DNA from 2 places in the Nitratireductor thuwali genome. Region 2 is predicted to be linked to the other one. Evidence: predicted binding sites of a transcription regulator. Region 2 holds the regulator's gene; the other holds the start of a gene.

Region 1 (10,153 bases), 200 kb from region 2:
CAGGATGATGGCGCCGCGCATGGAAGGCGCGGGCAGGCGCAATGACTGGATCATAGAAAAGCCCCCGGAGCGTATTCGACCGGGCGGCAGAATAGTGATATTCGCCTGATAATGGAATGGCTGGGAATGGCTGGTGTCTTCCCTGGTATTATTCGGGTGCGCTGCATGGCCGACAAGAAGCCTCGGGACAGGCGGAACGAATCGGAAGGCATCCTGGACAGGGTGAACCGCGAGGTCGAATCGCGTCCGCTGATCGACCGCACAAAGAAGCACTTCAAGGCCGACGACGCGCCCGAAGACGATTGGGCGGAACTGTGGGGGCGCAGGATCGGCCGTGTGCTGTCGGTTGTGCTGGTCATCTTGGTGATCGGCTGGATATTCTCTTTTCTCGCGGAGTCGGGTTCATGATGGACGGCAAGGCGGTCATCGTCATATCGAGCCATGTCGCGCGGGGCGCGGTAGGCAACCGCACCATCGTCTTCGCGCTGGAAAGCTGCGGCCATCCGGTTTGGGCGGTGCCGACAATCGCGCTTCCCTGGCATCCAGGCCATGGGCCGGCCACGCGCATCGTGCCGCCGGCGGAAGAATTTTCCGCCTTCATGGGCGATCTGGAGCGGGCGCCCTGGCTGGGACAGGTCGGCGCGGTCACTTCCGGCTATCTGGGGGAGGCTTCGCAGGCCGACGCCGTTGTCTCGCTCGTCGCGGCGGTCAAGAAGGCCAACCCGCGGGCGTTCTATGTCTGCGACCCGGTGATGGGCGACGCCGAGGGGCAGTATGTCGCGGAGAGCACGGCCGCTGCCGTCCGCGACCGGCTGATGCCGATCGCGGACCTGGCCACGCCCAACCGCTTCGAGCTTTCCTGGATGACCGGGCGAAAACTCGATTCGATCGCCGCCATCCGCGCCGCGGCATCGGACGCCAAGCCGCCGGCGATGCTGGTGACGTCGGCACCCGGGGAGGCGGCGGGCAGCATCGGCAACCTGCTCATGTCTGCCGGCAGCGCACTGCTTGCCGAACATCCCGCTGTCGACAACCCGCCCAAGGGGACGGGCGATCTTGTGGCGGCGCTATACGTGTCGCGGCTGCTCAAGGGCGATGGAGCCGAGGACGCGTTGCGATACGCCACGTCCGGCGTTTTCCAGGCGGTCGAGAGGGCATGCGCGCGCGGCGCCGACGAACTGACGCTGGCCGCCGATATCGACTGTATGATCCGGCCGGCAACTCAGGTCACCTTGCGCCGTCTGCAAGCGGGAATCGCGGCCGCAGGCTGACCGCCTCCCATATTGCCCGGGCAGTCGTTCCGCGCTATTCGGCTCGCCATGACACATTTGCCCGAACGCCTCCTCGCCGGCTACCGCAGCTTCATGGCCTCGCGTTATTCGGCCGAAAGCCAGCGCTACCGGGCACTGGCGCGTGACGGGCAGAAGCCCGAGACCATGGTAGTCGCCTGCTGCGATTCACGGGCCGCGCCCGAAACGATATTCGACGCCGGGCCGGGCGAGCTTTTCGTGGTGCGCAACGTGGCCAATCTGGTGCCGCCCTATGCGCCCGACGGCCGGCACCACGGTACGTCGGCTGCGCTGGAGTTTGCGGTGCAAAGCCTGAAGGTGAAGAGCATCGTGATCATGGGCCACGGCCGCTGCGGCGGCATCGGAGCGGCGCTGAACCCTACCGCCGAGCCGCTCTCGCCCGGTGATTTCATCGGCAAATGGATGGGGCTGGTCGCCCCGGCGGCGGCGGCGCTTGCCGGCAACAGCATGACCGCGGCCGAACGCCAGACGGCGCTGGAGCGCATTTCCGTCCGCTATCAGGTGGAGAACCTGCGCAGCTTCCCATGCGTGAAGATATTGGAGGACAAGGGCCGGCTGTCGCTTCACGGCGCCTGGTTCGACATCGAACGCGGCGAATTGTGGGTGATGGACCCCAAGACCGGCGATTTCGAGCGGCCTTTGCTGGACTGAGTCAGGCCGGGTTCTCCGGCACATGACGCACGGCGGTGGCGAGCGCCGGCTCCGGCAGGCGCCGCCATAGCAGCCATGCCGCGATGGCGATGGCGCCCATGGCTGGAATGATCGTGCCCATCGCGAAGACCGGGTCGCCGAGGAGCGCGGCGATGGAGCCGCCCAGCAGCCCGCTGCCCATCTGCATGAAGCCCATCAGCGACGAAGCCGACCCTGCGATGCGGGGGAAGGGGGCGAGCGAGGCCGTCATCATGGCGGGCATGACGAAGGCGATGCCGAACGCATAGCAGGCGACCGGGCCCATGACGCTCAGGAATGTCGGCGGCGCGGCGTTCAGGAACCAGGCGATGAGGACGCTGCCCACGGCGATGAAGCCGAGGCCGAAAGGCACCAGCCGGGGCGCCTTGGTGCGGCTGAGCAGGGAGCGCACCGACAGCGATCCCATGAAGAAGAAGCCCGACTGCATCAGCATGCCGACGCCGAACTCGGCCGGCGAGAGGCCGACCCGGCCCATGAGGATGAACGGCAGCACCGTCGCCTGGGTATAGAGGGCGCCGACCGTGCCGGCCACGACGAGGCTGGACATCAGGAAATAGGGGCTTGCAAGGAGCAGGCCGTAGGAATGGACAAGGCCGGCGGGGGAGATGCGGGAAAGATCGCGTACGACGGTTTCGCGCATCGCGAAATGGACCACGAGGACGATGCCGGCGCCCGCCGCCAGCATGACCAGGAAGATGGCGTGCCAGCCGAACAGCTCCATGGTGAGCCCGCCGAGGGTGGGCGCAAGGGCGGGGCCCATGGCGAGGATGATACCCATCAGGTTCATGATCCGCGCTGACTGGTCCTGGGTGAACAGGTCGCGCACGAGCGCGCGCGAGACGGCAACGCCCACCGCCGCGCCGACGCCCTGCAGAAAGCGCGCGGCGATCAGCCATTCGATGCTCGGCGCCATGACGGCGATGAGGCTCGCCACCGCATAGATGCCCATGAAGGCGAAGGTGACGGGCTTGCGGCCGAGGCCGTCCGAGAGCGGGCCGCAGATGAGCTGGGCGATGGCGAAGCCGGCGAAATAGAGCGACAGCGTCATCTTCACCGCCGCTTCGGTGGTGCCGAAGGCGCTGACGATCTCGGGCATCGCCGGCGTGTAGAGCGCCATTGAGACGGGGCCGACGGCGACCAGCATGGCGCCGATCAGGCTCACGCGGCGTTCGCTCATGATTGGCGCCGCCGCCGCTTGCCGATGCTTCATGGGATCCTGCTTTCGCCGTTTCAGGCGCGTTTGCCAGTTGGAGCGCGGTGTCGGGAGGCTCCAGCTCCCTTTGTCTATGCGTCGCGATTTCCGAAGATGGGGTCCAGTTTTCCGGCCGGTGCCGCAGCTTCCTCCGGAGCAGGGGGACCAAAATTGCTGCGGATGCGTTTGAGGGTTTGCTGCAGGGCTTCCCATTCCTCGTCGCTCATGGAGCCGCGCGCCTTCAGGCGCACTTCCTTGCCGAGCGATACGATCGCTTCCAGAACGGCCGTCGATTTGTCCGTGAGACGTATCAGCTTCGCCCTGCGGTCGGTCTCGTCGGCAAGCCGCTCGACGAGACCTTGCCGCTCCAGCCGCTCGAGATAGGCGCTGAGCGTCATGGCTTCGAGGCCCATGCGCTCGGCAAGGACGTTCTGGCGGACTTCGCCGGCGCGCGCGGCATGGACCAGCGTCCGCGCCTCGCCGGGCGTGATGCCGATGCCGGCGGCGGCGATCCGCTGGTCCATATCGCTCCTGATGAGCCGATAGAGATCGAAAATGAGAAAGCCGAAGGCTTCGGGATCGAAGGTGCCGGCCATGGATGTCCTAAATTAGTAAGCAATGTTTACTAGGTCGATTGTCCGGTGCGCAGCGTGCGCTGTCAAGTGTTGCGGCCGCGATGGCCGAAGCCTACATGACCTCTAGCTCATTCTTTCCCGATCCAGGCAGTCCGCCGGCTCTTCCACGAGGATTTCGATGAACCACGACGTATTTCCACCCGAACGATCGCCCCTGGCCGATTGGAATGGGCGCATTGGGCTACCGGAGTTCGCGCGCATCGAGGATGATGCCTTCGAACAAGGCTTCGAAGCCGGGTTCGCGGCTCACAACGCCGAGATCGACGCCATCGCGGGCAATCCCGAGACACCTTCCGTCGAGAATACGCTGATGGCGCTGGAACTTGCCGGCAAGACGCTGGAACGGGTCTCGGCGATCTTCTGGTGCAAGGCGGGGGCGCACACCAACGAGACGATCCAGCGGCTGGAGCGGGAAATCTCGCCGCGCATGGCCCGCCACTATTCGGCGATCGCCATGAACGAGGCTCTTTTCGAGCGGGTCGACAGGCTCTACCGGGAACGGGATGCGCTGAACCTCGATCCGGAGACGGCGCGGGTGCTGGAGAAATGCTGGAAGGCGTTCGTGCGCGGCGGCGCACGGCTGGATGGGGCGGGCAAGAAGCGGCTTGCCGAGATCAACGAGGCGCTTGCCGGGTTGGGCGCGAAGTTCGGGCAGAACGTGCTGGCCGACGAGAGCAAATGGGCACTGTTCCTCGGCGAAGACGATCTGGCGGGACTGCCGCAGGCCCTGCGCAGCGCCATGGCCGAGGCGGCGGAAAGCCGGGGCGAGGCGGGGCGTTTTGCCGTCACGCTTTCGCGTTCCATCGCCGAGCCGTTTCTTACCTATTCGCGGCGCCGCGACCTGCGTGAAACCGTGCTCAAGGCGTTCGTTTCGCGCGGCGCCAATGGCGGAGAGACCGACAATGCGGAGATCGTGCGCGAGACGCTGCGGCTGCGCGCGGAAAAGGCCCGCCTGCTCGGCTACGAGACCTTTGCCGCCTATAAGCTCGACGACACCATGGCCAAGACGCCCGAACGGGTGATGGCGCTTTTGGAGCCGGTGTGGAACAAGGCGCGGGAAAAGGCGGCGGCAGACGCGAAGGAACTGCAGCGGCTGGCCACTGCGGCCGGCGACAACCACGCCATCGCACCGTGGGACTGGCGCTTTTACGCCGAAAGATTGCGCTCCGAGCGTTTCGCCTTCGATGAGGGCGCGCTGGAGCCCTATCTGGCGCTGGATAATGTGATCGCGGCGGCCTTCGATGTGGCGGGCCGGCTGTTCGGCCTCACCTTCGAGGAGATCGAGGGCGTGCCGGCCTGGCACGAGGATGTGCGCGTCTTCCTGGTGAGGAACGCCGACGGCACCGAGCGCGGCGTGTTTCTCGCCGATTATTTCAACCGCCCCTCCAAGCGTTCGGGCGCGTGGATGAGCCGGCTGCAGACGGCGCACAAGCTTGGCGGCGGCCAAAGGCCGATCATCTACAATGTCATGAATTTCGCCAAGCCGCCCAAGGGCAGGCCGGCGCTGCTGTCACCGGACGACGCGCGCACCCTGTTTCACGAGTTCGGCCATGCGCTGCACGGACTTTTGAGCGAGGCGACATGGCCTTCGGTCTCCGGCACGGCGGTCTCGCGCGACTTCGTCGAGCTTCCCTCGCAGCTCTACGAGCACTGGTTCACCGTGCCCGAGGTGCTGTCGAAACATGCCCGCCATGTGGAGACGGGCGAGCCCATGCCGATGGAGCTCGTCAACAAGATGCGGGCCGCGCGCAATTTCAACGCCGGCTTTGCGACGACCGAGTTCACCGCCTCGGCGCTGGTCGACATGGCCTTCCATGCGGCGGCCGAGGCGCCGGAAGACCCGCTTGCCTTGGAGGCGGCGGAGCTGGAACGGCTGGGCGCCCCCGCCGCCATTCCCATGCGCCACCGCACGCCGCATTTCCTGCACGCGTTTTCCGGCGATGGCTATTCGGCGGGCTATTATTCCTACATGTGGTCGGAAGTGCTCGATGCAGACGCCTTCCGCGCCTTCGAGGAAGCGGGCGATCCCTTCGATGCGGAAACCGCCGCCAAGCTGCTGAAGCATGTTTATGCGGCGGGCGACACGGCAGACCCGGAAGCGCTCTACAAGGCGTTCCGCGGGAGGATGCCGAGCCCCGAGGCGATGATGGAGAAGAAGGGGCTGGCTTGAAGCCAACGCGGGCAGAAGTCCCGGCGAGCGGCCCCGGGACCTGCATCGCCGTGCCGGTCCATCGGGCGCTTGACACACACATATCCCGTCGGTTATTGGTTTGATCAATAGCCAGCGAGTTATATATCCTCATGCCGCAACCCCACGACATCCTTTTCAAGACGCTCGCCGATCCGACGCGGCGGGCGATTTTCGAGCGGCTGTGCCGTGACGGCGATCAGACGGTGGGGGCCCTGACGGCTCAGGCCGGCGTCTCGCAGCCGGCCGTCTCGAAGCATCTGGGTGTCCTGAAAAGGGCAGGGCTGGTGCGCGACCGCCATGAAGGACGACAGACGCACTACAGCGCGCAGCTGGACGCGCTTTCCCCGCTGGTCGACTGGACAAACCAGATGGGCCGGTTCTGGCAAAGCCGGTTCGACGATCTCGAAGATCTGCTCCAAAGGATGGACCAATGACCGATGCCGCGGCCGAAACGCTCTCCGTCGTTGTCGAACGGGAAGTACCCCATCCGCCGGAAAAGATCTGGCGCGCGCTCACCCAGCCGCACCTGATGGAGGAATGGCTGATGAAGAACGATTTCAAGCCGGATGTAGGCCACAGGTTCCAACTCAGCGCGGACTGGGGTTCCGTGGACGGGCGGGTCCAGACAGCCGAGCCGAACAAGACACTGTCCTACACGTGGGATACCAAGGCTCTCAGAAGCGTCATCACATGGACCCTCACGCCGACGAGCACGGGGACCCGGCTGCGCATGGAGCAAAGGGGCTTCAGGCCGGATCAGCAGCCATACTACCGGGGCGCCAAGGCCGGTTGGCCGAGATTCTTCGCGGCCCTGGAGCAGGTTCTGGAGCGCATGGACTGACATCCGCCCGCACGGCGCGGGGCAGGCGTCGATGGCGCAGCACCGGCTTGGATCATGACGATGAGTGCTTGAATCGTCATCTGACCCCGGGAACAAGAGGAACGGAAAGAGGGAACTTCATGAGCACCAGCGGGCCTCGACAGGAGAAAACTCCGTCCCAGATGATAGACGAGAGGATCCGGGAGTTGGGCGACTGGCGGGGAGAGATGCTCTCCCGGCTCCGCGCCCTCATCAAGCAGGCCGATCCCGAGGTGGTCGAGGAGTGGAAGTGGAGAGGGGTGCCGGTGTGGTATCATGACGGAATGATCTGCACCGGCGAGACCTACAAGAAGGCCGTGAAGATGACCTTTGCCAAGGGGGCCGCGCTTGAGGATCCTTCCGGCCTCTTCAATGCAAGTCTCGAGGGCAACACCAGGCGGGCGATCGACTTGCACGAAGGAGACGAGATCGACGAGGAGGCGTTGAAGGCTCTTGTCCGGGCGGCCGTGGCGCTGAACGCCGCGTAGAAGGCCGTGCGTTTATCCAGACGCACGAAGGGCGCTCGATCCGCTTCGATTCGATTTCGAAGGAGGCACCATTGAACTGGAACAGATGGATCCGGCAGATCCACCGCTGGGTGGCTATTGCCTTTACGTTGGCCGTCACCGCCAACTTCGTTGCCATGGGGCTCGGGGAACCTCCCCCCTGGCTGGTCTATTCGCCGCTGCCTCCGCTCTTCGTGCTCCTGTTCACGGGCCTTTACATGTTCGTGCTGCCGTATGCCGCCAAGCGGCGCAGCGGAGGACGAGCCACAGGAGAGGCGCGAACACGATGAACGACAAGGAGGCACCCAGGAAGCGGGCGAAGGCGACAAAGCCCGCCACCAAATCGGAACCCGGCAAGCCCGTCCTCCTCTCGGGCGGCAATCCCCAGATCGCGAAGGGCTATGGCGATGCCCCCGTGCAGGCCTATATCGCGGCGATGCCGGGCTGGAAAAGCGATGTCGGGCGCCGCCTCGACGCAATCATCACGCGCACCGTTCCCGGCGTGAGCAAGGCGGTCAAATGGAACTCACCCTTCTATGGCATTGAAGACGAGGGCTGGTTCCTCAGCTTTCACTGCTTCACGAAGTATATCAAGGTGACCTTCTTCCGCGGCACGTCGCTGCGGCCTGTGCCGCCCGGAAAGTCCAAACACCCGGAAGTGCGCTATCTCGACATTTACGAGGGTCAGCTCGACGAAGAGCAGTTCGCCGATTGGGTGAAGCAAGCCAGCCAGCTGCCGGGCGAACGAATGTGACGGTCGCCGGCGCCACCTTTGGCACGGCAATCGCCCTCCGTCACGCAAGTTTCAAAAGCCTGTCACGCAACCGATAATCGCCTGCCACAGTGGCCAACGACATTGCATCCCTCGCCACCAGATCATGAGGGAGACTGTCATGAAGCCTTTTGCAGTGCGTACCCGCCGCCAATTCCTGACGAGCGGCAGCGCCGCCGTTCTTTCGGTCGCCGCCGGCCTTGCCATGCCGGCCATCTCGCGTGCGTCATCACGCCCGCAGTTCACACACGGCGTCCAGTCGGGCGACGTGGACACCAGTTCCGGCATGATCTGGACGCGGACGGACAGGCCGGCGCGGGTGCAGTTCGAGGTGGCGACGACCGAGAGCTTGGCGGACGCGCGCAGGCTGCCACCGCTCGACGCGCTGCCGGAGAGCGATTTCGCGGTCAAGCGGCTCCTGACCGAGCTGACCCCCGACCAGGAGGTTTTCTATCGCATGACGGCCTACGACCTCAGCGACGTCAATGCGGGTTCCGAGCCTATTATCGGCCGGTTCAGGACGGCGCCGGCGGGCCGACGCAATATCCGTTTCGCCTGGTCGGGGGATACGGCCGGCCAGGGCTGGGGCATCGACGAGACGGGGATGAAGACCTATGCCACGATGGCCGGGCATCAGCCGGATTTCTTCCTGCATTCGGGCGACACGATCTATGCGGATGGCCCCATGGAAGACGAGGTGAGGCTGAAGGACGGCAGCGTGTGGAAGAACGCCGTCCTCATCGACGAGAAGCGCAAGGTGGCCGAGACGCTGGACGAGTTTCGCGGCCAGTGGAAATACAACATGATGGACGAGCATGTGCGCGCGCTGAATGCCGTGTGCCCGACCTTGTTCCAGTGGGACGACCACGAGGTGGTCAACAACTGGTCGGCTTCCAAGGATCTTTCGCAGGATGACCGCTATACGGAGAAATCCGTACCGCTGCTGACGGCCCGCGCGGCGCGCGCCTTCCACGAGATGACGCCGATCCGCTTCACGCCGGCCGAGCCCGGCCGCGTCTACCGCAAGATCTCCTACGGGCCGCTGCTCGATGTCTTCTTCCTCGATCTGCGCTCCTATCGCGGCGCGAATACCGATACGCCGCAGCGGGAAATGAGCGAGGAAGCCCGCATCATAGGCGAGGAGCAGGTGAAGTGGCTGAAGCGGGAGCTGGCCAATTCCCGGGCAACCTGGAAGGTTATCGCTTCGGACATGCCGATAGGCCTCGTGGTGCCGGACGGCGACAGGATCGAAGGCATCGCCGACCGCGGCGCCGGCCAGCCCGGCGGGCGGGAGATTGAAATCGCCGACCTTCTTCGCTACATAAAGAACGCGGGCATCGACAACACAGTCTGGTTCACGGCCGACGTTCACTACACGGCGGCGCACTACTACAATCCCGACAAAGCGGCCTTCCAGGACTTCAAGCCTTTCTGGGAGTTCGTTTCGGGCCCGCTGCACGCCGGCACCTTCGGCCCCAACGACCTCGACGGCACTTTCGGGCCCGAACTGAAATATGTGAAGGCGCCGAGCGAGGAGCAGGGCGCGAACCTGCCGCCATCGGCCGGTTTCCAATTCTTCGGGCTGGCCGACATCGAAGCGAACAGCGAGCAGATGACGGTGCGGCTGATGGATCGCGACAACAATGAGCTCTATAAGGTAACCCTCGATCCGGTGCGCTCGGCTTAAGCCACCGTTCGACCATCCCGCTGCGGCAAGCGTCCGCCTCGCCGCAGCGGAATTCCAAACAACCGCTAAGCCCTTTCGCATCTGCGAAAAAAGCTGTATGAGCGCGGCCAACGAAACTTGGCCGCGTTTTGTTCGCTGGCCAGCCTGATTCCAAAGAGAACCTATGAACCTGCGCAATATTGCGATCATCGCCCACGTTGACCATGGGAAGACCACGCTCGTCGACGAGCTGATGAAACAGTCCGGCTCGTTCCGCGAGAACCAGCGCGTCGCCGAACGCGCCATGGATTCGACCGATCTGGAAAAGGAAC
Region 2 (10,153 bases):
AAGGTTTCGAGAGCGCCGATTTCGATAGCCTTGACCCCCAGTTTTCCAATGAACGCGGTTCCAACCATCTCTTCGGCGCCGGGCTGATCGAACTGCTCGCCCGTGAGATGACGGCCGACCTGCGCGAGACGCGGCGGCGGACCCTGGAGGCGGCGCGTGGGACCGGCAAGCCCACCACGGCCACCCTCGCCAGCAAGGGCGTCTCCTTCGGAACGATCACCGCAGAGCCCGACGGCATGCTGGATCTTGCGGGTGTCGAGGGCGTCGACGACGATCTCGTCGTGCGCCCGTTCAGCCAGAAGGGCGTGATGACGTCGATCCGCCAGTTCACCGTCAACGCGCTCAATCATCATCACGGCATGCAGGCCACCGAGCGTTTCGGTCCGCGCTGGACCGGCGAGCGCGACCACGACGGTGACGGGGTCGAGGATGAGATCCGCGACGGCGACATTTCGGCGCTGGTGGCATGGCAGGCAGGGCTGAAGGCGCCCGTCGTCTTCGAACCCGAGCAGCCTGAATGGGAGGCGCCGGCCGCGCGCGGCAGCGCCCTGTTCGATGCGATGGGCTGCGTTGCATGCCACAAGCGCGCCTTGCCGCTGAACTCCTTGGAGTTCGCAGATCCCGGCCCGCTGGATATGGCCGGAACGCTGCGCGACGGCGAACTGGCCGAGCCCGTGACCTACGATCTGGCCCTGCTCGAATGGGCGAGCACCCTTCCCCGGGATGCCGAAGGCAATGTGCTGGTGCCGCTGTTTGGCGACCTCAAGCGCCACGTTATCGCCGATCAGGAAGTGGCGACGCTCGGCAACGAGCTCCTTGCCCAGCGCTTCGTCGAGCGTAATGTCTTCATGACCGCCGAACTCTGGGGTGCAGGCTCGACGGGCCCCTATGGCCACCGCAACGACCTGCCGACGCTGGATGAGGTGATCCGCGCCCATGGCGGCGAGGGGCGGGCCGCGCGCGACCGCTATGTTGCCGCCTCCGACGAAGACCGAACCGCGCTCGTCGCGTTCCTGAAGACGCTGGTGATCGAGGAGTAGGCAATGCGGACCGCGATTGCGATAACAGCGCTACTGGCTTGCATCCCGGCAAGCATCGCCGGCCCCGTCAGCGATGTTCCTGCGATGCAGGAGGAGGCGGTCGAAGCCGGCATCGACCACGCCTATCGGGGCCCCTGGGAATATTTCGTAGGCGGCGGCGCAGCCTCCTTCGACTGCAACGGCGACCGCATGCCGGACCTCCTCATTGCGGGTGGCAAGCTGCCGGCGAAGCTCTACATCAATCGGAGCAACACCGGTGGCCGCCTTCGTTTCGAGGCGGTCGAGACCGGGTTGAAGCCTCGCGATCTCGAAAAGGTGCTCGGTGCATACCCGCTCGATATCGACAATGACGGTTACCAGGACCTCGTGCTGCTGCGCCTCGGCGAGAACATCCTCTTGAAAGGCGGGCCGGAATGCCGCTTCGAGCCGGCCAACGAAGCCTTCGCCTTCGAGGGCGGGCGCGAATGGACCACCGCCTTTTCCGCCACATGGGAGGAAGGCAACGCCTACCCGACTTTGGCCATCGGCAACTATGTGGATCGCACCGCCCCCGGCGCACCCTGGGGCACCTGCCACGACAATGCTCTATACCGCCCCGCGCAAGGGGAAGAAGGGCCGCTGTATGACGACCGCCGCCCGCTGGCGCCCGGCTATTGCACCCTGTCCATGCTGTTCACCGATTGGAACCGCTCGGGTACGCAGGACTTGCGGATCACCAATGACCGGCACTATTATCGCGGCGGCGAGGAACAGCTCTGGCACGTGGAGCCGGGCCGCGCGCCCCGGCTCTTCAGCCGGTCGGAGGGCTGGCGGCATCTGACGATCTGGGGGATGGGCATCGCCGAGGGCGACATCGACGGCAACGGCTACCCCGAATACGCTCTCACCTCGATGGGCGACACCAAGCTGCAGCGCCTCGACGAGGAGGCGGCGGAAGACCGTCCGATCTACACCGACATCGCCTTCGAGCGCGGCGCGACAGCGCACCGGCCCTACAAGGGCAGGGATCTGAAGCCCTCCACCGGCTGGCATGCGGAGTTCGCCGACTTCAACAATGACAGCCTGCTCGACCTCTTCATCGCCAAGGGCAATGTCGAGCAGATGCCCGATTTCGCCGCCATCGATCCCGACAATCTCCTGCTCGGCCAGTGGGACGGTTCTTTCGCGGAAGCGGGCGGCACGGCGGGCATCGGTCTGCCCACAAAGGGCCGCGGCGCGGTGGTCGAGGATTTCAATGCCGACGGCCTCCTGGATCTGTTGGTCGTCAACCGCGAGCAGCCCGCGTCCCTGTTCCGCAATCTCGGTGCGAAAAGCGAGGCGGGCCCGAGGCCGGGCGGCAACTTCGTCGCCATAGAACTCGCCCAGAAAGGCCCCAACCGGAACGCGGTGGGCGCGCTCGTTTCGGTGAAGATCGGTACCCGCACGGTCAACCGCACCGTCCAGGTCGGCGGCGGGCATGCCTCGGGACGAACCGGCTTCGTCCACGCCGGCGTCGGCACCTCCGAGCGCGCCGAAATCCGCGTCAAATGGCCTGACAGCGAATGGAGCCCGCCCTACCGCGTCTTCGCCAACAATTTCGTGCGGATAGAGCGTGGCGCGGTGGAAGCGCGGTACTGGTACCCGCGGGAGTAATCGCTCTCTACGCTTCCCGTATCGCGTAGCCGGCGCCGCGAATGGTACGGATGACGTCGGGCATGCGGCCCTGGTTCACGGCCTTGCGCAGCCGGCCGACATGCACGTCCACGGTGCGCTCGTCGATATAGATCGTCTCGCCCCACACATTGTCGAGAAGCTGGCTCCGCGAGAAGACGCGGCCTGGGTGCTGCATCATGAACTCCAGCAGGCGGAACTCCGTCGGCCCGAGCCTGATTTCGCTTTTGCGGCGGTAGACCCGGTGCGATTCCCGGTCGAGAATGATGTCGCCCACCTTCAGCACCGTCGAAAGCACCTCCGGCTTGGCGCGGCGCAGGAGCGCGCGCACCCGGGCGATGAACTCGGGCGTCGAGAACGGCTTCACGAGATAGTCGTCGGCACCGGTGGCAAGGCCGCGCACGCGGTCGCTTTCCTCGCCCCGCGCGGTCAGCATGATGATGGGCAGGCGCTCGGTGTCCGCCCGCATGCGCAGCCGGCGGCACAGTTCGATGCCGGAGATCGCCGGCACCATCCAGTCGAGCACCAGCAAATCGGGAACGTTCTCCTGGAGGCGGACCTCTGCTTCATCTCCGCGTGTGATCATCTCGACCTGATAGCCTTCGGCCTCGAGATTATAGCGCAGCAGGACGCATAGCGGTTCGTCGTCCTCGACCACCATGACTTTGGGTGCGATCATCCAGTACTCTCCGCTATTGCGCGCTCATCGTCATTTGCGTCTCGTCCAGCTTCGGACGCTGGACTGGAAGCTGTTCGCCCGTGAGCACATAATAGGCGTTCTCGGCGATGTTGGTGACGTGGTCGCCTATGCGCTCCAGATTCTTCGCGCAGAAAAGCAAATGGGTGCAGGCGGTGATGTTGCGCGGGTCTTCCATCATATAGGTGAGGAGTTCGCGGAAGACGGACGTGTAATGGATGTCGATCTTCTCATCCTCGTCGCGCAGCTTGGTCAACGCGTCGGGCTGGCGCTCGACATAGCGTTCGACCACCGAATTGACCTGGACGATGACCATCTGGGCCATTGCGTCGATCGAGTGGGTGAGGCTGCGCGGCGTGGCGCTGTCGCCGACCGCGCCCACCCGCTTGGCGATATTCTTGGCCAGGTCGCCGATCCGCTCGAGGTCGGATGCCATGCGGATGCCTCCGACCACGGCACGCAAGTCCTGCGCCATCGGCTGCCGCTTGCCGATCAGGGTGATGGCCTTCTCGTCCAGGTCCCGCTGCTTGGCGTCCATGATCGTATCGTCGGAGATGACCCGCTGCGCCAGGGCATTGTCGGATTTGAGGAGAGCCCGCGTGGCGTCGTGGGTCATCGCGCCGGCGAGGTCGCCCATATCCCGGATCAGCCGGTCGATCTGCTCCAGATCCTCGTCGAACGACGTAACTGTATGCTCGCCCATGAAAACGGTTCCTTGTGAAAAAAACGTCCTGCCAGCCGGTCAGCCGAAGCGGCCTGTAATGTAGTCCTGGGTGCGCTTGTCTTCGGGATTGGTGAACATTTTGTCCGTCGGCCCCTCCTCGACAAGGTTGCCGAGGTGGAACATGGCTGTGCGCTGTGAAACGCGCGCCGCCTGCTGCATGGAATGCGTGACGATGACGATGGTGTAATTCTCGCGCAACTCGTCGATCAGCTCTTCCACACGGGCCGTGGCGATCGGGTCGAGCGCCGAGCACGGCTCGTCCATCAGGATGACCTCGGGCGAAACGGCGATGGCGCGGGCGATGCACAGGCGCTGTTGCTGCCCGCCCGAAAGGCCCGTGCCAGGCTCGTGCAGCCGGTCCTTCACTTCGCTCCATAGACCGGCCTTCTGCAGGCTCCGCTCAACGACCGCGTCCATGTCGCTCTTGGCGTTGGCCAGCCCGTGAATGCGCGGTCCATAGGCGACGTTTTCATAGATCGATTTGGGGAACGGGTTGGGCTTCTGGAAGACCATGCCGACCCTGGCGCGCAGCTCGACCACGTCGATACGCGGATCGTAGATGTCCTCGCCGTCGAGCGTGATGTCGCCGGTCACCCGGCAGATGTCGATCGTATCGTTCATCCGGTTGAGACAACGCAGGAAGGTCGACTTGCCGCAGCCCGAAGGACCGATAAGCGCGGTCACCTGGTTCTCCCGGATGTCGAGATCCACATCGAACAGGGCCTGCTTCTCGCCATAGAAGACGCGAACCTTTGAACCCTGCATCTTCACCGCTTCGTGCGCGGGCGTCTTGTCCATGGCGTTTTCTATGGCGGCATCTGTCAGCATGTTCATATCCCTCACTCCGTCACCAGCGACGTTCAAAGCGTTGCCGCAGATAGATCGCGAACGCGTTCATGAAAATCAGGAAGCCCAGCAGCACGAGGATCGCGGCCGACGTACGCGAGACGAAACCACGCTCGGGGCTGTCCGCCCATATGAATATCTGCGTCGGCAAGGCTGTCGCCGGATCCATGATACCACCGGGCGGCGAAGTCAAAAAGGCGTTCATGCCGATCAGAAGCAATGGCGCGGTCTCGCCCAGCGCCTGCGCCAGGCCGATGATCGTGCCCGTCAGGATGCCGGGCACGGCTAGTGGCAGCACATGATGCAGAATGACCTCGTGCTTGGAAGCGCCAACGCCCAGCGCGGCTTCACGGATGGACGGCGGTATCGATTTGAGTGCCGCCCGGGTGACAATGATCATCGTCGGCAGCGTCATCAGCGCAAGGACAAGGCCGCCCACAAGCGGCGCCGAACGCGGCAGGCCGAAGATCTGGATGAAGACCGCCAGGCCCAGAAGCCCGAATACGATCGACGGCACCGCCGCCAGATTGTTGATGTTGACTTCTACAAGGTCGGTCCAGCGGTTCCTGGGCGCGAACTCTTCAAGATAAATCGCGGCGGCAATACCGAGAGGAAACGAAATGACAAAGCAGACGAGAAGGGCATAGAACGAGCCGGTGATGGCGCCGGCCAGGCCCGCGAGCTCCGGGAAGCGGCTGTCGGCGTTCAAGAACAGGCCCCAATTAAAGGGCGTAGTGACAAGCCCTCGCTCCTCCAACGTCTCGAACAGCGCGATTTCCGTGTCCGAAACGCGGCGGCGGTCTTCCGGCAGATCGCGGTCGATCACGCCCTTGTTGAGCTGATCGAAGGGATCGGACGCCGGCACCTTGAGCGTAATGGTCTGTCCAATGATCTCCGGGTTAGCGACCACGTAGTCGCGCAGGATGTTGGGCGTCCCGTTCGACAGGATGCGCGAGGCCACGCGCTGTTCGGCTGCGTCATCGACATCGGGAAACAGCTTCTGCGCCGCATCGGCGACGACGGCGCGGAAGTTGCCGCTTGCCGGGTCATCCGCCGGCACGTTCTCCGGATCGACGGTGAACTCGACCGCGATATGGGTCTGCACAAAGGCCGTATGCCCCGTGATGATCAGCGACGCTATCAGGATGCCAAGCAGCCCGATGGCCGTGATGATGGAGGCCAGACCGTAGAGCCGAAGGCGGCGGTCGGCGGCATACCGGCGCTTGCGGATTGCCGCGGCTTCCGGTGAGGACCAGTCGAATGGTTTGGGCGTCGTCAATGTGTTTTCGGACATGGGTCTACTCATATTTCTCGCGGTAGCGGCGCACAATGCGCAGAGCGAGGACGTTCAGGCACAGCGTCGAGACGAACAGCACGAGCCCGAGAGCGAAAGCCGACAGCGTCTTCGGATTGTCGAAGGAGGTGTCGCCGATCAGCAGCGTGACGATCTGCACGGTAACCGTGGTCACGCCGTCCAGCGGATTGGCCGTCAGCGTGGCGGTGAGGCCGGCGGCCATGACGACGATCATAGTCTCCCCGATGGCGCGGCTGGCGGCCAGCAGAACACCGCCCACGATGCCCGGAAGCGCCGCGGGTAGAAGCACGCGCGTGATCGTTTCCGCCCGCGTCGCGCCCAGCGCGAAGGAGCCGTCACGCATCGATTGCGGCACGGCACGCAGCGCATCGTCCGACAGCGAGGAAATGAAGGGCAGGATCATGATGCCCATGACGCCGCCCGCCGCCAGGGCACTGTTCGGCGAGATGGAGAGACCGATGAGGCTGCCGGCTTCGCGGATCGCGGGAGCGACGGTAAGAATGGCGAAGAAGCCGTAGACTACCGTCGGCACACCGGCGAGGATTTCGAGGATCGGCTTGACGATCCCACGGAAACGCTCGCTCGCGAATTCGACCAGGTAAAGGGCTGACAAGAGTCCGATCGGCACGGCGACGATGAGAGCGATGGCCGCGATAAGCAATGTTCCCGTGAACACCGGCACGGCGCCGAAAGCGCCCGTTCCGGCCACCTGATCCTCGCGGATGGCGATCTGCGGCTCCCAATTGAGCCCGAAGAAGAACTCCTGCGGCGGCACCAGCATGAAGAACTGGAGCGCTTCGTAGGTCAGCGATACGATGATGCCGATCGTCACCAGGATCGCCACGACGGCCGACGTGATCATGATGATATCGAGCGCCCGTTCGAAATTCTGCCGCGCGCGGAACTTCGGCGCCATGCGCACGCGTGCCAGATAGAGCGCAATGGTGGAAACGGACAGCGCCACGACGACCATTGCCCAGCCGGCGATGGCATGCCATCTCTGATACCGTTCGGCGGCGGCGCGTATTTCGGGAGAGGGTTCGCTAAAGATGCGCCCGGAGGCCACGTTCTTGATTTCACTGAGATAAAGCGAAAGCTGCGACGTCGAGGCTCCTTCGGTCAGGCTCGACGGCAGCGACGCGAGGATGAGACGATCGATGACGCCGTCCTGGGAAAGCAGCCACAGGACGACAAGTATCAGGGCGGGCAACCCCACCCAGACCGCAGCGAAGGCGCCATGATAGAGCGGTCGGGAATGAACCTCCGCTCCATGGGCCGCAACGAACCTGTTGGCTGTCGACCGCCCGACATAAAAGGCGACGAGCGACAGCGCGAGGATGGCGAGAAACAAATATCCGGTCACGGCCGTCTGCATCCTTGGCTGCGTTCAAGTTGGAGCGCGCCGCGCGGAGTGCTCCCCGCGGCGCGCTATCGGCATGGCGATTACTGAGTGTAACGCGTAAGGTTCTTGCCAGCGATGGCAGCTTCGCGAACCTCGGCGCGACGCTCGTCGGAAAGCGGGATCAGGCCGCGCTCCGAAAGATACCCGCCGGGGCCCATGGCCTCCTCCGACACATACTCTTCCACGAACTCCTGGAGTCCGGGAATGACGCCGCGATGCGCGTTCTTCACGTAGAAGAACAGCGGCCGCGAAACCGCATAGCTCTCGTCGGCAATGGTCTCCGGCGTCGGCTTGACGCCGTCAACAGCCACCGCCTTCAGCGTGTCCTGGTTCTCGTAGAGGAAGGAGTAGCCGAAGATGCCGAGGGCGTTCGTATCGGCCTGCAGGCGCTGGACGATCAGATTGTCGTTCTCGCCGGCTTCGACGAACGGGCCGTCCGTGCGCATGCGCTGGCAGACTTCATCCTTGCGGTCGCCTTCCAGTGCCTCGATAGCCGGAAACTCCTCGCAGCCCTCTTCCATCACCAGCTCGACGAAAGCGTCGCGCGTGCCGGAGGTGGGCGGCGGACCGAAAACGGTGATTTCGGTGTCGGGCAGCGACGGATCGATCTCGTTCCAGCGGGTGTAGGGATTGGCGACGACTTCGCCGTCCACTTCCACCTCTGCGGCGAGCGCCTGGAAGATCTGCGCCTTGGAAAGGTCGAGATCGGCGGCATCGACGGAATGGGCGATGGACAGGCCGTCAGAGCCGATCTGCACCTCGGTGATGCTCTCAACGCCGTTTTCGAGGCAGAGCTTGTATTCGCCCTCCTTCATGGCGCGCGAAGCGCCGGTGATGTCGGGATGGTCGACGCCGACGCCGCCGCAGAAGATCTGCATGCCGCCGCCTGTGCCGGTCGATTCGGTCACTGGCGCTGCGAAACCGCCGGTGTTGCCGAATTCTTCGGCCACCGCCTGCGTGTATGGGAACACGGTCGACGAGCCGACGATGCGGATCTGGTCGCGCGCCTGAGCGGCGCCGGCGGACATCGCAGCGGCAAGGGCCGCAACGGACGCCGTGAGAAGGATTTTCTGCATTGGGCAACTCCCTGTTCGGAATTCGATATGACGCCGATATGGGGCGACGAGGAGTGCCTTAAAGGGCCTGTGTAACAGTTCGATGACACTTATGTGTCGCAGCGATTAAGATGCGAACGATCATGGTTTCCGCAGTTCGATCTGCCATTCGGCCGAGCTCATCGATTCATCGAACAATAAAATGAAGCCGTCTATCGTGCTGCCGCGCCAGCGAGGCGTCTGTCTTCCGACCAGCGGTCGATCTTCTCCAGAAGCGCCTTCGGGCTGATCGGCTTGGAAAGGTAATCGTCCATGCCTGCCTCAAGGCAGCGCTCCCGATCCCCCTTCAAGGCATGGGCGGTAACGCCGATGATCGGAATGCGGCTGCCGCCGGCCTCGGTGCCGCGGATGGCGGCTGTCGCTTCTAGCCCGTTCATTTCTGGCATCGAAACATCCATCAGGATGATCCGGGGATTGAGCCGGGCAAAGTTCTCGACGGCCTCGCGGCCATTGTTGACGATTTCGAAGGTAAGCCGCGTTTCCCCGAGTATCTGACTGAACACGAGCTGGTTCACCTCATTGTCCTCGGCAACCAGAATATCGATCCCGTGCCCGTTGTCGTCGCAACGGCCTGCGCTCGACCGCACCTCCTCGGCCGGCTCCAAAGGCGCTCTCGCCTGCGCCGCAGGTACCTGGACGTCGGTGTCCGAGGCAGGCGCGAAGACGGAAGATGCCAGGCCTTCAAGGGCCCGTCTTCGCTGTATCGCTTCGACCACCGAATGGAGCAGCAACTGAGAGCGCGCCGGCTTGATCAGTTGCGCTTCGAACGCAAGATCCCGCGAGCCCAGAACCGAGGTCGAGTAATCGACCGACGTCAACAGGACAAGCGGCGTCTCGGCCAGCGCCGGGTCCGCCCGCACGGCGCGGGCAACGTCCACCCCACTCATGCCCGGCATCTGGTAATCGAGCACCACGCAGTCGACTTCTATGCCCAGGCCCTGCGCCGCTCGCAGCACTTTGAGCCCCTCTTGGCCGTTGGCCGCCGCGCAGGAGTCAAATCCCCAGTGCGCCATCTGCTCCGCCAGGATAAGACGGTTGATCGCATTATCGTCGATGATCAGTACCCGGGCGCCGGTGACGTCGGCCGGCAGCACTGCCTGCTTCACATCATCCTCGGCCCTCGGCAGCGTAATCGAGAACCAGAAGGTCGAGCCCTCTCCTTCCCTGCTTTCGACGCCTATCTCGCCGCCCATCAGGTCGACGAGCCGCGACGTTATGGCAAGCCCAAGGCCCGTCCCCTCGTGGCGCCGGGTCGAGGAGGCGTCAACCTGGCTGAACTTGTCGAAGACGAGGTCCATCTTGTCTGCCGGGATGCCGATGCCGGTATCCTGCACCCTTACATGGAGATCGACATCGCCGTGCGC

What was found. The regulator PhoB, encoded in region 2, activates phosphate uptake and scavenging genes when phosphate is short. The targets are predictions, from matches to a motif close to TGTCATNNANCTGTCAT.
Region 1: a site for PhoB is predicted at 8,176-8,192, ahead of NTH_RS09275 (alkaline phosphatase D family protein). Genes of this name have one in related genera too.

Annotation. Positions count from the first base shown of each region.
Region 1 covers NZ_CP030941.1:1,932,552-1,942,704, reverse strand. The annotation lists gene NTH_RS09335 (LemA family protein) at 1-54, opposite strand, end outside; gene NTH_RS09330 (hypothetical protein) at 127-408, shown strand; gene pdxY (pyridoxal kinase PdxY) at 405-1,271, shown strand; gene NTH_RS09320 (carbonic anhydrase) at 1,320-1,961, shown strand; gene NTH_RS09315 (multidrug effflux MFS transporter) at 1,963-3,177, opposite strand; gene NTH_RS09310 (MarR family winged helix-turn-helix transcriptional regulator) at 3,285-3,788, opposite strand; gene NTH_RS09305 (M3 family metallopeptidase) at 3,946-5,997, shown strand; gene NTH_RS09300 (ArsR/SmtB family transcription factor) at 6,129-6,452, shown strand; gene NTH_RS09295 (SRPBCC family protein) at 6,449-6,859, shown strand; gene NTH_RS09290 (DUF1801 domain-containing protein) at 6,979-7,365, shown strand; gene NTH_RS09285 (hypothetical protein) at 7,437-7,673, shown strand; gene NTH_RS09280 (DUF1801 domain-containing protein) at 7,670-8,137, shown strand; gene NTH_RS09275 (alkaline phosphatase D family protein) at 8,277-9,842, shown strand; gene typA (translational GTPase TypA) at 10,006-10,153, shown strand, end outside.
Region 2 covers NZ_CP030941.1:1,728,189-1,738,341, forward strand. The annotation lists gene NTH_RS08295 (hypothetical protein) at 1-1,040, shown strand, start outside; gene NTH_RS08300 (CRTAC1 family protein) at 1,044-2,672, shown strand; gene phoB (phosphate regulon transcriptional regulator PhoB) at 2,680-3,369, opposite strand; gene phoU (phosphate signaling complex protein PhoU) at 3,383-4,090, opposite strand; gene pstB (phosphate ABC transporter ATP-binding protein PstB) at 4,130-4,945, opposite strand; gene pstA (phosphate ABC transporter permease PstA) at 4,959-6,251, opposite strand; gene pstC (phosphate ABC transporter permease subunit PstC) at 6,256-7,635, opposite strand; gene NTH_RS08330 (PstS family phosphate ABC transporter substrate-binding protein) at 7,716-8,750, opposite strand; gene NTH_RS08335 (PAS-domain containing protein) at 8,942-10,153, opposite strand, start outside.